Collimonas fungivorans: one gene and its partner. The protein of the gene in region 2 interacts with the protein of the main gene of each other region in a pairwise test. Links are inferred from orthologs where the notes say so. Each region holds a gene or a part of one and is shown on either strand. Other genes may lie near its edges. The genes, in order: CFter6_RS22920 and ileS.

Evidence for each region.
Region 1: the proteins of ileS (region 2) and CFter6_RS22920 interact in binary tests that used the Escherichia coli proteins (3 or more experiments, as listed by UniProt). The link is inferred for Collimonas fungivorans from one-to-one orthologs.

Annotation. Positions count from the first base shown.
Region 1 is NZ_CP013232.1:5,218,826-5,221,922, forward strand. What follows is about bases 215-2,992. They hold CFter6_RS22920 (sugar ABC transporter substrate-binding protein), read right to left. Parts: upstream 2,193-2,992; coding sequence 1,236-2,192; downstream 215-1,235. Other genes in these bases: CFter6_RS22915 (sugar ABC transporter ATP-binding protein), read right to left, coding at 215-1,103. Outside these bases: more of CFter6_RS22915, read right to left, coding at 1-214. UniProt on the Escherichia coli protein: Part of the ABC transporter complex RbsABC involved in ribose import. Binds ribose. Also serves as the primary chemoreceptor for chemotaxis.
Region 2 is NZ_CP013232.1:4,260,477-4,264,289, reverse strand. The notes cover bases 46-3,539. They hold ileS (isoleucine--tRNA ligase), read right to left. Parts: upstream 3,141-3,539; coding sequence 246-3,140; downstream 46-245. Other genes in these bases: CFter6_RS18550 (bifunctional riboflavin kinase/FAD synthetase), read right to left, coding at 3,235-3,539; lspA (signal peptidase II), read right to left, coding at 46-159. In the rest of the region: more of lspA, read right to left, coding at 1-45; more of CFter6_RS18550, read right to left, coding at 3,540-3,813. UniProt on the Escherichia coli protein: Catalyzes the attachment of isoleucine to tRNA(Ile). As IleRS can inadvertently accommodate and process structurally similar amino acids such as valine, to avoid such errors it has two additional distinct tRNA(Ile)-dependent editing activities.

The DNA of each region.
Region 1 (3,097 bases), 960 kb from region 2 along the record:
CCTATCGATTGCGGCAGCAGCAAACCCTGGCTCTTGCGGTCTTCCGTGATCATGGCGATGCCGGCGGCGATGGCGTCTTTCGGCGACGAAATTTTCGCTGCCTGAGTTTGGTCGCCGATGAATACCTCGCCCTGGTCCGCGCGGTCGGCGCCAAAAATCAGGCGCAGCAATTCGGTCCGGCCCGAGCCGATCAGGCCGGCGACGCCGAGGATTTCGCCGGCGCGCAAATCGAATGAAGTAGGTGCAACCACCTTGCCGCGTCCGATATCCCGCACACGCAGCAACGGCGCGCCGATGGTGCGATGGCCGAGATCCAGCTCGGCTTCGGCGGCGCGGCCGACCATCAGCTGTACCAGCGCTTCGGTGCTGTAGCCGCCGATGGCGTCGTCGCATACCAGTTGGCCGTCGCGCAGCACCGCGATACGGTCGGCCACGCGCTTCAGCTCTTCCAGCCGATGCGAGATATAGATGATGGCGACACCTTCCGATTGCAGCCGCGCAATCTGCGTGAACAGCAGCTCGACTTCGCGGTTGGTCAGCATCGCGGTCGGTTCGTCCAGCACCAGCAAACGGCAGCTGCCGATCAGGTTGCGGGCGATTTCCACCATCTGCTGGTGGCCCACGCCCAGTTCGCCGACCGGCGTCCAGGGATCGAGATCGGTCAGTCCTACCGCCGCCATCTGGATCCGCGTGTCCTGTGCCAGCCTGGCCTTGTCGATCCAGCCGAAGCGGTGCGGCAGCTGGTTGAAATACAGGTTTTCGGCGATGCTCAGGGTCGGGATCAGGTTCAGTTCCTGCATCACCATGCGGATGCCGAGATGTTCGGCTTCCTTGCGCGAACCCGGCTGGTAGCGCTGGCCGTCGAGCAGCATGCTGCCGGTTGTGGCGTCGACCAGGCCGCAGACGATTTTCGACAGCGTGCTTTTGCCGGCGCCGTTTTCACCGGTCAGCGCCAGGATCTGGCCCGGGCTGATGCCGATAGAGACGTCGCTCAAGACCGGCTCGACATAGGTCTTGCCGATGCCGCTCAAACTCAGCAAGGGAACTGCGGATGCAACGGCGCGTCCGTCGGAACGCGCCGCCGCCATGGATTCATTGGACATTCTGTACTCCAGCAGTGACAGCTGTAGTTATACTTGGCGGAGCAAGGCAAGGTACTCCCTACCTTGCCCCGCGCGGTTGTGCAGTCAATTGGCGCGGTTAATTGACGCCGTTAATTGACGCCGTCAATTGAATTACTTGCTGTCTTTCGTTACCAGCGCGACCTTGGTCTCAACAGTGCCGCCGAGCGTGTTCTGGGCTTTCTTGTCGGTAATCGCCTTCAATACCGTCTCGATGCCGAACACCGCTTGCTGCGAAGCGAACTGGTCGGCTGTCGCCAGGACGCGGCCGTCTTTCAGCATGGGCTTGATGGCGTTGATGTTGTCGTAGCCGACCACCAGCACCTTGCCGGTCTTGCCGGCGGCCTTGACCGCGGCGACTGCGCCCAGGGCCATGTTGTCGTTACCGGCCAACAATGCCTTGATGTCCGGATGCGCATTCAGCATGGCGGCGGCGATCTGGTTGCCCGGCGCCATTTCCCACTGGCCGGACTGCACGGCAACCACATTGGCGCCGGCGGTCTTCATGGCATCTTGGAAGCCCAGCGTGCGTTGTTGTGCATTGAAGGTTGTCGAGACACCTTCGATGATGCCGACCTTGTCGCCAGTTTTGATCTGCTTGGCAAGATAGTCGCCGACCAGCTTGGCGCCCAGGCGGTTATCCGGGCCGACGAACGGCACCGTGATGCCTTTTTCCTTGAGTGCTGCGTCATCCAGCTTGTTGTCGATATTCACCACGATGATGCCGGCGTCGATCGCCTTCTTGATGACCGGCACCAGCGCCTTGGAATCGGCGGGAGCGATCACCAGGCCGTTGACCTTGGAAACGATCATCTGTTCGACGATCTTGATCTGGTTGGAAGTATCGGTTTCGTCCTTGATGCCATTGGCGATCAGGTCATATTGCGCTGCGTGGGCCTTCTGGTGTTCCTTGGCGCCGTTTTCCATGGTCAGGAAAAATTCATTGGCGAGCGACTTCATCACCAGCGCAACCTTCGGTTTGGCAGCGGTCTGCGCCATGGCTGGCAGAGACGGCAAGGCACAGACCAGGATGGTGGCGGCAATCAGCTTGAGGCGGATACGGGTATTCATCAAAAGTCTCCTGAAATTTGTTGTTGAGCAGCGGATCGGTATGCCGCCATCTTGAGCGCGCAAACGTTTGCGCGTTTCGATGATAGCACCAGATCCCGCAAAAAAACAAGGCCGCTGCCTTGCTTGCCAAAACAGCAATTGAATTATCAGGGGAACTGCTGGGCAGAGGATTCCAGCCTATGAAACAGGCGTCAGGTCAGGCCGAAAGAAAGCGCTCCAGCCGCTGCACGCCGTCTTCCAGGCGCTCCAGGGAACTGGCGAAACACCAGCGCACGTAGCCTTCGCCTTCCGGGCCGAAGGCATTGCCGGGCGCCAGGCCGAGGCCGGCGTCGCGCACCAGCTGCTTGCACAGCGCCAGGCTGTCGCCGACGCCGTCGACGCGGAAGAACAGGTACATCGCGCCTTTGGGCCGCGGCGCGGTAATCCCCGGCAAGGCGTTCAGGCGCTGGTACAGGAAATCGCGCGCCGCGCGATAACGGATCACCGTGCTGCCGATGATTTCGTCGCCGCGTTCGATGGCAACGACGCCGGCGCGTTGCACAAAGCCGGGGCGCAGGAAGTGTTGTATTCGATCAGCTTGCCGATGTCTGTCATCAAGGTCGGCGGCGCTACCAGCCAGCCCAGCCGCCAGCCGGTCATCAGCCACGATTTGGAAAAACTGTTGGAAGAAATCAGGCGGTCATCGGCGTCCGCGATATCCAGGAAGGAAGGCGCGCACTGCGGCGCGCCGGCCTCGGTATACACCAGCCGCTCATAAACATCGTCGGCAACAATCCAGATGCCGTGCCGGCGGCAATGCGCCAACACGATTTCCTGCTGTTCGCGCGGCATGACCCAGCCGGTCGGATTGTTGGGCGAATTCAGCAGGACGGCGCGGGTGTCCGGCGTCAAGGCATCCAGCAGCT
Region 2 (3,813 bases):
GAAGGAGGTCACGGCATGCGATTCGCCGTAGCTGAACAGGCGCACGATGGTGATCTTGGTGAGCTGGTCGATCAGCAGCACCAGTGCAGCGATCGCCAGCCATGGCGCCAGGCCGTAGTTGGAAGAGGATGGGGCAGAAGAGCGTTTTTTTGTGGCCATGTCGATTCTTAACTGTGTGGCAGAAATGCGCAGTGCACAAGGCCATGGCCGATTGTACGCTGCGCCTGTTTTATCTACATCATCGCTTAAGCAAAATGCCGGTCTTCGCCGCCGCCGAACAGGTTGGCGACACAGCGTCCGCACAGGCCCGGATGTTCCGGGTGGCTGCCGACGTCGGCCCGGTAATGCCAGCAGCGTTCGCATTTCTGCTGCGCCGACGGCGTCACCAGGATCGTTTCCTCAGCATCGGTCGCTACTTCCGACACCGTGGCACTGGAAGTGATCAAGACAAATTTCAGGTCGTCGCCCAGGCTGCTGAGCAGCGCATGCTTGGCCGGGGCCGCCTTGATTTCGACTTCCGCCTGCAGCGAGGAACCGATGCCGCCTGCGACCCGCACTTCTTCCAGCTGCTTGGTGACGTCGGCGCGCACCGCGCGCACTGCGTTGAATTTCTCGATCAGAGCCGCGGCGCCGTCGATTTCCGGCAGCGCGTAATAGGTCTGGGTGAAAATGGTTTCATCGCTGGCGGCAAACGCTTCCGGGCTGGCGAAGAACGACCAGGCTTCTTCCGCCGTGAACGACAGCGTCGGCGCCATCACCCGCAGCAGGGCCTGGGTGATGTGCCAGATCGCGGTTTGCGCGGAACGGCGCGCCGGCGAACTGACGCCGCTGGTGTACAGGCGGTCTTTCAGGATGTCGAGGTAGAAGCCGCCCAGGTCTTCCGAGCAGTACATCTGCAGCTTCGAGATCACCGGGTGGAATTCGTAGGTCTCGTAGTGCTGCAGGATGTCGGCTTGCAGCTGCGCCATGCTGGCGATCGCATAGCGGTCGATTTCCAGCAGGTCGGCGATCGGCACCGCATCCTTCGACGGATCGAAGTCGGAAGTGTTGGCCAGCAGGAAGCGCAAGGTATTGCGGATGCGGCGATACGATTCGGTGACGCGCTTCAGGATTTCGTCGGAGATCGTGATCTCGCCCGAGTAGTCGCTGGCGGCCACCCACAGGCGCAGGATTTCCGCGCCCAGGGAGTCCGCCACTTTTTGCGGTTCGACGCCGTTCTTCAGCGACTTCGACATCTTGCGGCCTTCGCCGTCGACCACGAAACCGTGCGTCAGCAGAGCGTTATACGGCGCGCGGCCATTCAGCATGGACGAGGTCAGCAGCGACGAGTGGAACCAGCCGCGATGCTGGTCCGAACCTTCCAGGTAGAGATCGGCAGGAAATTGCAGCTGGCTGGCGTGCGAACCGCGCAATACCGTCTGGTGGGTAGAGCCGGAGTCGAACCAGACATCCAGCGTGTCCTTGTTCTTGATGTAGTTGACGGCATCGTCGCCCAGCAATTCCTTCGGGTCCAGCGCCTGCCAGGCTTCGATCCCGCTTTGCTCGACGCGCTGCGCGATCTGCTCCAGCAGTTCCGGCGTGCGCGGATGCAGCTGGCCGCTTTCCTTGTGCACGAAGAACGCCATCGGCACGCCCCACTGGCGCTGCCGCGACAGGGTCCAATCGGGGCGGTTGGCGATCATGCCGTGCAGGCGCGCCTTGCCCCAGCCAGGGAAAAATGCGGTTTCTTCAATCGCTTTCAGGGCAGTTGCGCGCAGGCTCGGGTGACCGTCCTTCGGCAAGTTGTCCATGCTGGCGAACCACTGTGAAGTGGCACGGTAGATGATCGGCGTCTTGTGGCGCCAGCAATGCATGTAGCTGTGGTCGAACATGACCAGCTTGAACAGCGCGCCGGCTTCTTCCAGCTTGGCGCAGATCGGCTTGGACGCTTCCCAGATGGTCATGCCGGCAAAGAACGGCAGCCAGGACGCGAACTTGCCGTCGCCCATCACCGGGCTGATGATGTCGTCGTCCTTCATGCCATGCGCTTTGCAGGAGATGAAGTCTTCGATGCCGTAAGCCGGCGCCGAGTGCACGATGCCGGTGCCGCTGTCGGTGGTGACGTAGTCGCCCAGGTAGACCGGCGACAGACGGTTGTAGCCAGGATCAAGGTCGGCCAGCGGATGCTTGAAATTGATCAGCGCCAGCGCTTCGCCCTTGCAGCTGGCGATGGCCTTGCCTTCGAGGCCGAAACGCTGCAGCGAGTCTTCGACCAGGTCCTGCGCCAGGATCAGCAGCAGCGGTGCGCCGTTGCGCGTGGTCTGCACCAGCGCGTAGTCTACTTCCGGATGGACGTTGAGCGCCTGGTTGGACGGGATGGTCCACGGCGTGGTGGTCCAGATCACGACATAACCCTGGCCGGCCGGCAACGCCGCCAGGCCGAATGCGGCGGCGATCTTGTCCGGTTCGGCAAACGGGAAACCGACGTCGATCGACGGATCGCGCTTGTCCTGGTATTCGACTTCAGCCTCGGCCAAGGCCGAACCGCAATCGAAGCACCAGTTGACCGGCTTCAAGCCGCGATAGACATAACCCTTTTCCAGGATGGCGCCGAGCGCGCGCAGTTCGTCGGCTTCATTGCCGAAGGCCATGGTCAGGTACGGGTTGTCCCATTCGCCCAGCACGCCGAGGCGGATGAAGTCTTTGCGCTGCAGGTCGATCTGTTCATTGGCGTAAGCGCGCGCTTTCGACTGCACTTCAGCCACCGGCAGGTTCTTGCCGTATTTCTTTTCGATCTGGATTTCGATCGGCATGCCATGGCAATCCCAGCCCGGCACGTAAGGCGCATCGAAGCCGGCCATGTTGCGGGCCTTGACGATCATGTCCTTGAGGATCTTGTTGACGGCGTGGCCCAGGTGGATCTCGCCGTTGGCATACGGCGGACCGTCGTGCAGGATGAATTTCGGACGGCCCTTGGAGGCTTTGCGGATCCGTTCGTAGACTTTCTTTTCCTGCCACTGCTTGACCCATTGCGGTTCGCGCTTGGCGAGGTCGCCGCGCATGGGGAAGGGCGTCTCGGTCATGTTGACCGGGTATTTGCTCTGCGGCTTAGCCTGCTTGGCTGGCTTGCTGTTTTCTGGTTTGTTGGTCTGATCAGGCATAATTTTCTTCAGTGGAATTCTGTGGGGCCGGCATAAATGCAGGCATAAGCGCTAGGCATAAACGCCGGCAAGGCGCGAGGAATTGCGGACAGCGTCAAATTCGGTCTGTGGCCGAAACTGCCGATATATCGTGCTGGCCGTGCTGGCGGAAATACGCGCGCGCATTGCTGACATCGCGGGTAATCGCGGCAGTCAGGGTCGGCAGGTCGACATATTTCTCTTCGTCGCGCAGTTTCTGCAAAAACTCGACTTGTATCAGCTTGCCGTAGCAATCGCCGGCGAAGTCGAGGATATAACTCTCCAGCAGCACGCGGCCGCTGTCGTCCACGGTGGGGCGGATGCCGATGCTGGCGACAGCCGGCAAAGGATGTTCGGCCAGGCCATGGACGTTGACCACGAAGATGCCGGACAGCGCCGGCAGTTTATGGTTGACGCGCAAGTTCAGGGTCGGGAAACCGATGGTGCGGCCGAGCTTCTTGCCATGCACCACGTGACCGGAAATGGAATACGGATGGCCCAGCAAAGCCCGTGCATGGCCGAAATCGCCGGCCGCCAGCGCAGCGCGCACCGCCGACGACGATACCCGCGCGCCGTCGTTCATCACGGTCGGCAAAGTCTCGACCTGGAAACCGTACTTCTTGCCGGCCTCGACCAAGGTCGCGATATTGCCGGC